4 regions of the Rhizobium sp. WSM1328 genome follow, and region 3 is predicted to be linked to each of the others. Evidence: riboswitches for the same ligand, from Rfam matches in the RefSeq annotation. Region 3 holds a riboswitch; each other region holds the start of a gene.

Region 1 (2,195 bases), 360 kb from region 3:
GGAAGGTCGGGAAACGGAACTTCTTGGCATAGGCCTGGTCGAACAGATCCCGCACGAAATTGAAGGAATACTGGTCGAGAACCTCCTGCTCGTAATAGCCCTCGGTCACGAGGTAATCGAGCTTTTCCCGGAGATTGTGAAAGAACACCGTGTTCTGGTTCACATGCTGCAGGAAATACTGCTTGGCCGCCATTCGATCCTTGTCGAGCTGGATCCGCCCCTGATCGTCATAGAGGTTCAGCATCGCATTCAGCGCGTGGTAGTCGAGCGTTTCCGCTGCTTTCAAAGGGCGTTCGAGAATTCCCGTGTCCAAAACCGTTCCATTCCGTGTTTGACGTTGGCGACATCCGCTTCTGTGCCCAGCAGTTCGAACCTGTAGAGGTAAGGCACCTGGCACTTCTTTGAGATCACGTCGCCGGCGAGCCCGTATGTTTCGCCGAAATTGCTGTTGCCCGCGGCAATCACGCCGCGGATGTGTCCTCGGTTTTCCGTATCGTTGAGGAAACGGATCACCTGCTTGGGAACGGCGCCCTTGCCGCCGTCGCCGCTATAGGTCGGCACGATCAGCACGAAGGGTTCGCGGATATGGAACGCGTCTGCGCCATTTGGCGGAATGCGCGCCGCGCGCAGTCCGAGCTTGGCGACGAACCGATGGGTGTTCTCGGACCGGCTGGAATAATAGACGATCAGAGCCATCGCCTTTCCTCAGGAAAGTGCGCTGATCATGTCGGGACGGAAGCCGGCCCAATGCTGCTCGCCGGCGATGACGACGGGCGCCTGCATGTAGCCGAGGCTGCGGACCCGATCGAGCGCTTCGGCATTCTGCGAAATATCGACGATGTCATAATCGACGCCCAACCGGTCGAGGGCGCGGTAGGTGGCAGTGCATTGGACGCAGGCAGGCTTGCTGTAGACGGTGATGGTCATGATATTCCTCGTGACGACGCGATTGGGACGCAGGACATCGATCGGAAATCTCGCGATATCCGTCGAAAACACTCTGTATTTTGCAGCGATGCGGCTCGTTCAGCCGCTGGGCGTGATCCGCCCTCTACCTCTAGCGGGTGGCGGCCTGAACTGAGATACTGACATGACTTCACCCCGAAGTGGCTCAATGCGAAGGTTTCGGGGGCGGAGGCTCGGGCCTGCGAAACGCGATGCGGAGATTCCCCGCAGCCATGCAACGCGACCTTCCGGACACCCCGCCCGTGGACGTTTCGTTCGAGGCAGGTCTCCTGGCTCACGGGTCAAAGCACCCTGCCCCAGCCTTCCCGGAGCATCATGCTCCAGTGACCTGAAATCGGACAGTTGCTCGCCGCTTACAGTTGCGGGGGCAGCTCCGGCATTGCCGCGCCATGATGGCGAAACGCACCGTATTCCCGTCTTAGCCGCCGATCCTCACGAATCGACGGAACCTCGAACACTAGATATGGTACGCGAATCGCTGATGACGTCAACAAGTTGTTGTGGCAGCGCAGCAATGGCGGCAGCGAATCGCCGTGACTGTGTATGATGTGGATAACGAAGCGTTAACGGAAAAGCGCTGTGGAGAACCCGTCAGAAAAGAGCCGGCAGAAGCCGGCTCCCCGAAACGACATTCATATTTTTATTCGAAGCAGCCTGAGCGCGTTGATCGTCACCAGCACGGTGGCGCCGGTATCGGCGAGGATCGCTGGCCAGAGCCCGGTAATGCCGGCGATCGTCGTCACCAGAAACACCGCCTTTAGCCCGAGTGCGATGGTGATATTCTGCAGGATGTTGCGCATCGTGAGTTTGGAAAGTTCGATCATCCGCGCCACGTCGCCAACGCGTCCGTGCAGCACGGCGGCATCCGCCGTCTCCAGCGCCACATCGGTGCCGCCGCCCATAGCGATACCGATATCGGCAGCGGCCAGCGCCGGAGCATCGTTGATGCCGTCGCCGATCTTGGCGACGATGAAGCCTTGGCGCTTCAATTCGCCGACGACCCGCTGCTTGTCCTCCGGCATCATCTCGCCGCGCCAGTCGATGCCGAGCATGCCGGCAACGGCTGCTGCCGTCCGCTTGTTGTCGCCGGTCAGCATGATAGCCTTGACGCCTGCTGATTTGAGGGCAGCGAGCCCGGCCTCGGCATCCTGACGCGGCTCGTCGCGCATGGCGATAAGGCCGGCCACAACACCGTTGACGAGCAGCACCGACACGCTGTTGCCCTCGTC
Region 2 (2,195 bases), 1.1 Mb from region 3:
TCGTCACGCACCCTGATAAGGCCGGCAGCATCGATCAGGTCGGTCTTGTTGAGCACGATGAGGTCGGCGCAGGTGAGTTGGTCCTCGAACAGCTCCTCGATCGGGCTTTCGTGATCGAGCGATTCATCCTCGGCACGGCGCGCATCGACGGCATCATGGTCGTCGGCGAAACGGCCGGCGGCAACCGCAGCGCTGTCGACCACCGTGATGACGCCGTCGACGGTCACCTGCGTGCGGATGTCGGGCCAGTTGAAGGCGGCGACCAGCGGCTGCGGCAGGGCAAGCCCCGAAGTCTCGATGACGATATGGTCAGGACGCTGTTCGCGCTCGAGCAGCTTGGTCATCGTCGGAATGAAGTCATCGGCGACGGTGCAGCAGATGCAGCCATTGGTCAGCTCGATGATATCGTCCTCGGTGCAATTCTCCGCACCGCAGCCCTTCAGCACATCGCCGTCAACGCCGAGATCGCCGAATTCGTTGATGATCAACGCAATCTTCTTGCCGCCGGCATTGGTGAGCAGGTTGCGGATCATCGTCGTCTTGCCGGCGCCGAGAAAGCCGGTGATGACGGTTGCGGGGATCTTCTGCTGGTTCATGGACTTAACCCTTCATTTTCAGCGGCAGGCCTGCCGCGATGAAATAGACTTCGGCGGCCTTCGCCGCGATCGATTGGTGCAGCCGGCCGGCATGATCGCGAAAATCCCGCGCCATGCGATTGTCGGGCACGATGCCGAGACCGACCTCATTGGAAACGAAAACGAGCCGCGCTTTCGCGGCGGGCAGGAAATCGGCAAGGGCGGCGAATTCCGCCGCCATGTTCCGCTCCTCCATCATCAGATTGGTGATCCAGAGCGTCAGACAGTCGATCAGCACGATGCGCCCCGGTCCGTCGATGGCGGTGAGCTTGCCGACAAGATCGAGCGGCTCCTCATGCGTCGTCCAGGACGGACCGCGGTCGACCTTGTGTTGGGCGATGCGCGCCTGCATCTCCTCGTCCCATGCGCGGCCGGTCGCAAGGTAATGGCGGTCGAGTCCGGCGGCCGTCACGAGGTCTTCGGCGAAACGGGATTTGCCGGAGCGTACGCCGCCGAGGATGAAGGTGGCAGTCATGCTCAAACGCCCCTCAGGGAGAGTGCGTAGCCGTGGCTTGTTCCGAGTGCACCTTTCTCGGCTACTGAGGGTGTGACACCCCCCTCTGTCCTGCCGGACATCTCACCCACAAGGGGGGAGATTAAATCGCCGAGAGCTTTTCTCCAAACAATTGATGTAGGGCGACGGTCGTGCTGCTTGCCGATCTCCCTCCTTGTGGGGGAGATGTCCGGCAGGACAGAGGGGGGGACCCAGCATTCGACATAAACGGCCGAAAGCACACCTCTTGCAGCACTGCTTGGAGGCGTCGCGCGCCCTGCACCAGGCCGCGCCGAATTCAATCGTTCAGCCAAGACAACCTCCGTGCTGGCAACGGGCATAGTGCCCAGGTGTGGGCTTCTCGCCCGGCCGCATGGCAGGTCTCCTGGCTCGCGGTTATCGGCCGCGATCGGGGCGGACCGGAAACCGGTCGCCCTGATCGTGCCAGCGGATCATCCTCGCCTTCCCGGCTGCATCAGTGAAAAGGTGGACGATTCGTAGACTTGAGAGGCGTCCGACCCCGGTTGATCACCATGCATATCCAGTGGCTTTTCCGGCATGTCGCCCATCCCGCCCGCTTGCATGATTGCAAGCCGCCGGCCGGAAGGGCTTAGTGCCGGATGGAAGACCCTGACCGCTCTACAGTCGCGGGGTCGGCTGTGATGAAGGCGCCCGGCTTGGGTCCGCCCCGTCACATTCCCTTTTCATCCGGAAGGGCGCAACACCGATCCGGAACCATCCGTTATGTCAGGATGGTCAGTCGACCATCCGTTATCGGGATGGTTAGGCAAGCGCAGGGGTGAAGTCAACCGGCCTTCACGGCTAGGGAATAGCCGGCCGGTTGGAGCGCCCACGCCAACACGACTTACTCTACCTAAAATATCGTCTTTTATCAGAGACTTACGTGATAAATATTTATCCCGCGCTCCGGCTTTTCGCCGCAATTGCGTCGCAAGCGGAGTGCCCGACCATCTCCGCCCTTGACCGGGCCTCTCCCCGCCTAGTTGTCTAGCCATGCTTATGAAATTGGATCGGCGCGGTTTCCGCGCGCTGCGTGTTTTCTTTGA
Region 3 (2,195 bases):
CTTCCAGCGACCACACAAAAAAACGCGACGGCAGAGAACGCCGTCAACAGCAGTGGTCTGGCTCTGTCGTTTTTCATACTCGCCCGAAAAGTTCAGGGCGCCGGCAAAGCGGCGTCCTTCGATGCGTTCAGTGCAATGCCGTGGCCGGCCGGCCGCGTTCCCCGCCCCCGACCGCAAGCCGCTTTTCCGCCAGCGCTCCGAAGCCGAGGCCGAGCGTTGCCCAGAGGATCACATGCATTCCGAGCGAAGTGGTGCGGAAACGCCAGAGCACCATCGCCGAGAAGTTCTCCGGCACCTCGTTGATCGGCGGCAGCAGATAGAGCACCACGCCGATGAAGACGAGATAGGCGATGCCGGCGATGATCGCGCCGTTCCAGAGACCGAAACGCTCGGACAGGCGGCGCGACAGCGCCACTGCGGCAATCAGCGCCGCAAGCGAGACGACGATCATCAGGAAGAACAGCTCGGTCCTGGCGCCGATCGTATCGGGATTGCCGACTGCCGGCGGGTTGGCCGGATACTTGATCCCGGGAACGAGGACGACCGCCACGAAGGCGGCAATGGCGATGACGGCCGAGGTGCCGCGCGGCGAAAGGCTGCTGAAGCGGCCGTGCACGAAAGCGAAAGCGAGCGCGAAGAGCCCGCCGACGGCGGCGCTGTAGGCCATGACGCCGGTGAAAAGGCCGAGACCGGCCTGTGTGGCGCGGCTGACGATTTCGGGTTCGGCAGCTTCGCCGGCCGCCTGGGCGCTCGCCTCCTCGAAGGCGATCGCCGCATCGACCAGCGGCTCGCCGAACGTATGGGCGAAAGCGAAAACCAGGATGCCAGCAATCAGGCCCGCGAGCATGCCGCGAAGCAAGAGGTTTCCAACCATGTCCGGAACTCCCTTAAGGCACGTCGCGCAAAAGTGTGCCGCGGTTTTGCGATAAAGACATGCGTAAAACAAAAACCTATAGCGCGATGAGCGAATCTGAAAGATCGCGACGCGCTTTAGTGGCAGGGAAAGCCGAGGAGATGGCGGCCGTCATGCACGAATTCGTGCACATACATGCCGTTGAACAGCGCCATTGCGCCTTCCTCGGTGCCGACGAAATAGAGGACGATGAGCATCAGCAGGCCGCCGAAGATCGCCCAGGGCAGGATCTCGCCTACAGGGATCGGCGCCGGTACCGCAACGGGCGCGAAAGTGGTGTCAGACATGTATTCCTCCGGGAATGACGCGTTCAGTCGAAAGAGTGCTTGTGCAGTAGGGTCTGACTTCCAGCGCGAAGAGCTTTCGACACGCTGGTCACAGTGGCGCGACCGCGCCGGACTTACACCGGCTTCCAAACCCGCAACTGCACGGTTATATCTGCACGCCGAAGAGACTGTCAACGAAACTTCACAAGCCGGCGAAGGACGCTGTCGCCGCATTCCGGGAGACAAGAACGACCGTGAACACGCGCCTCACCTGGATCTGCCACGGCGCGACGGCAGCAAGCCGCAAGGCCCTGTTCCCGCTCGACGAACCGCTCGAGGATAAGGCAGTGGAGGAGGCCGGCAGGATGATCCCCCCGCCCCGCGCCGATCGAATTGCCATGAGCCCGGCTTTGCGTGCCCGCCAGACCGCGGAAGCGCTCCGCCTCGAAGCCCGCATAGACCTCGCACTTCGCGACTGCGACCATGGCCGCTGGGCCGGCAGGTCGATCACGACGATCGGGACCGAAGAGCCGGAAAACCTCATGGGCTGGATGAGCGATCCGGAAGGGGCCCCGCATGGCGGCGAGAGCCTTGTTGATCTGCGCACGCGCATCGCCGGCTGGATGGATGAGCAATCGAGCCTCGGCGGCCATGTGATCGCCGTTAGCCACGCGGCCGTCATCCGGGCAGCGATCGTGCATGTACTGCAGGCGCCGCTCTCCTCCTTCTGGCTGAGCGACGTCGAGCCGCTTTCCGTCATCCGCATGACCAGCAACGGACAGCGCTGGTCTCTGCGCTTCCAGCATTAGAGACTGCTGATCTTATCCAGCTTTGCACAAGCAAATCGCGTCATCTATGTTGAACCCGGCTTTGCGGGGACTACTTCCTTGTCCCAAGGAGATGGAAGAATGACATATGATTGGAGTGGCGAGCGCACGCGACGCCTGCGTTTTATGCGTGTCGCCACAGTCACGGTTCTGGTCGGTCTCATCTTCAGCGTTCCGCTGCTGATCGTC
Region 4 (2,195 bases), 1.3 Mb from region 3:
CCCGCCGCGTTTTTCACTGATACGGGATCTGCGACATTGACGCCGAAAGCAACCGTGCCGGATCCGAGAGCGGAAGCGCTGTCCTTCGCCATGTTTTCGTTCAGGTCCCAAATGGCCACCTTGCCACCAGACTGGATGACGCGCTCTGCGATCGCGTAGCCGATGCCGCGCGCACCGCCTGTGATTACGATGATGCGTTCCTTCAAGTCGATCATGTTCATTGGGCCGTTATCCTCCGATTGAGCCGCCGATAGCCGAATATCCAATTCCGGGACTTCGCCTTCAGCGTATCGATATGACGGTCAGGAATAAAGACATCTCAGCCTCGCACGGCGTCGGCGATACCGGTTTGCTCACCTTGACTGTCAATGGCGTGACTGTGCGATTGAGGCGATGCTCCACCGCACTGCCCTAGGCGTTCAGTCCCCATCCATCATGAAAGACGAGTTCCTCGAGCGGTAGCCGCTGCCGCCAGCCTTTGACGGAGAGTTCCGGCTCGTCATAGAGCCGGTCGACGAAACCGGCACAGAGCCAGGCGACCACCTCGATATGCTCGGGTATGCCGAGAATGCTCTTCAGATCGCCTTCGCGAAAAATGCTGACCCAACCGATTCCGACCCCTTCCGCCCGCGCCGCAAGCCAGAGATTCTGGATGGCGCAGACGGTCGAGTATGAATCCATCTTCGGATTGTGCGTGCGTCCCAGCACCACGCTACCGCTACGCGTGGGATCGCAGGTCACGCATATGCCGAGCGGCGCCTCCACGATGCCTTCGAGCTTGAGGGCGCGGTAGGCCTGCCGCCGCTCGCCGGCAAACATCAGCGCCGCCTCGTCGTTGGCGCTCGCAAAGGCGTCCCGGACGCGCGCCCGCACAGCGGCACTTTTCACCAGGATGAAATTCCACGGCTGCATGAAGCCGACGGAGGGTGCGTGATGGGCGGCCGTCAGCAGCCGCTGCACAACATCATCAGGCAAAGGATCGGCCAGGAACTGGCTGCGAACGTCGCGCCGCGTCTTGATCGCGTGATAGACGGCCTCGCGTTCGGCCAAGGAAAAACCGGACGCCGCCGAAAGGGCATCCTCATCAAAGGGTCGCATCGTCAAATCCCCAACAACGCAACCGCCCCGCCGTCCGCGCGGATCGGTCTATCTAGCCAGGCCGGTCTTCTGACTCGGCGTCATCCGTCTGCCGCAACCTTCCCGGCAAAAGCCAGTGGCGTGATGAAGCGGCAGGCGTCGGCCTTACAGCGTTGGGCACGTTCCGGCCTTGCACCGGATTCCCGATTCTCCCGCCTTACCGACGGGCACCTGACGGCGCATCTATTTCAGGAAAGCGCGGCGGCGGCAAGCCGCGAGCCGATGTGGCGTTGAAGCCGCGTTCAGTTGGCAGAGGCGCGATGTTCCCTGAACGCCGCAGCCAGGGTTCTGAGCGCCGAGCGCGATCTTGCATCCGTTAGTGTCGAATGCAGGACGATCTCCGACGAGGGCAGCGGCGGCAGGCTGAAGCGCTGACTCACTTCCATCGAGCCCACCGGCGCGAGACGGTGGGAGAATGCCGCGACCGCAAGCCCAGCCGACACCGCCGCCGTCATCACCAGCGAGCCCCCGCCCAGGAAAACCTCGTTCCAGGCGATTCCTGCACCATCGAGCGCGTGGGTAGCGATGTTGTGGACGCCACAAGATGGCGACAGTGCAGCAAGACGCAGCGGCTCACCGCGGCGATACTCGAACTGCGGTGCCGCGAACCACCCGAAATGCTCCGGCCCAAGCACCTCACCGTCACGCCGGTCCTCTTCCCGGCGAATGATCGCCGCATCCAGCTCACCGCGATCGAATGCATCGAGCAACACTCGAGAATTGTCGAGCCGCACCTCGATCGTCAGCCCTGGATCGTGAGCGCTGAGACGCGCCAGAATCGTCGGAACCTCCGGCCCCGCCACATGCGCGGCGATGCCGAGCGTGAAGTGCCGGCTTGTCGAGGAAAGGGCTGCGACCGCACGATCATGGGCGCCGATGAAATCCCGCGCGGATTGAAGAAAGACCGCGCCCTGCGCCGATAGGCGCACCAAGCGCGGGGTCCGCTCGATCAGCCTGTGGCCGAGACGCTCCTCCAGCCGCTTCAACTTGACGCTGATTGCCGCCTGAGTGCTGCCTAACGCCTCGGCGGCGCGGGTGAAGCTCTGCAGCTCGGCAAT

Evidence for each region. Region 3 has a riboswitch for cobalamin ahead of AC2444_RS17525 (CbtB domain-containing protein). Riboswitches for the same ligand answer to the same signal wherever they lie in the genome.
Region 1: it holds a riboswitch for cobalamin, as region 3 does, so the genes downstream of both, nrdH (glutaredoxin-like protein NrdH) here and AC2444_RS17525 (CbtB domain-containing protein) in region 3, are expected to answer to the same signal.
Region 2: it holds a riboswitch for cobalamin, as region 3 does, so the genes downstream of both, cobU (bifunctional adenosylcobinamide kinase/adenosylcobinamide-phosphate guanylyltransferase) here and AC2444_RS17525 (CbtB domain-containing protein) in region 3, are expected to answer to the same signal.
Region 4: it holds a riboswitch for cobalamin, as region 3 does, so the genes downstream of both, bluB (5,6-dimethylbenzimidazole synthase) here and AC2444_RS17525 (CbtB domain-containing protein) in region 3, are expected to answer to the same signal.

The regions. Positions count from the first base shown of each region.
Region 1 covers NZ_CM172788.1:3,839,737-3,841,931, forward strand. Annotated here, with positions in the region: gene nrdE (class 1b ribonucleoside-diphosphate reductase subunit alpha) at 1-244, opposite strand, end outside; gene nrdI (class Ib ribonucleoside-diphosphate reductase assembly flavoprotein NrdI) at 283-696, opposite strand; gene nrdH (glutaredoxin-like protein NrdH) at 706-927, opposite strand; cobalamin riboswitch at 1,209-1,434, opposite strand; gene AC2444_RS19170 (heavy metal translocating P-type ATPase) at 1,599-2,195, opposite strand, start outside.
Region 2 covers NZ_CM172788.1:2,364,282-2,366,476, forward strand. Annotated here, with positions in the region: gene cobW (cobalamin biosynthesis protein CobW) at 1-596, opposite strand, end outside; gene cobU (bifunctional adenosylcobinamide kinase/adenosylcobinamide-phosphate guanylyltransferase) at 601-1,110, opposite strand; cobalamin riboswitch at 1,487-1,883, opposite strand; gene AC2444_RS12025 (chloride channel protein) at 2,143-2,195, shown strand, end outside.
Region 3 covers NZ_CM172788.1:3,484,277-3,486,471, forward strand. Annotated here, with positions in the region: gene AC2444_RS17515 (hypothetical protein) at 1-77, opposite strand, end outside; gene AC2444_RS17520 (CbtA family protein) at 128-874, opposite strand; gene AC2444_RS17525 (CbtB domain-containing protein) at 991-1,200, opposite strand; adenosylcobalamin (AdoCbl) riboswitch at 1,202-1,356, opposite strand; gene AC2444_RS17530 (histidine phosphatase family protein) at 1,434-1,988, shown strand.
Region 4 covers NZ_CM172788.1:2,199,406-2,201,600, forward strand. Annotated here, with positions in the region: gene AC2444_RS11195 (SDR family NAD(P)-dependent oxidoreductase) at 1-221, opposite strand, end outside; gene bluB (5,6-dimethylbenzimidazole synthase) at 412-1,098, opposite strand; cobalamin riboswitch at 1,141-1,327, opposite strand; gene AC2444_RS11205 (LysR family transcriptional regulator) at 1,380-2,195, opposite strand, start outside.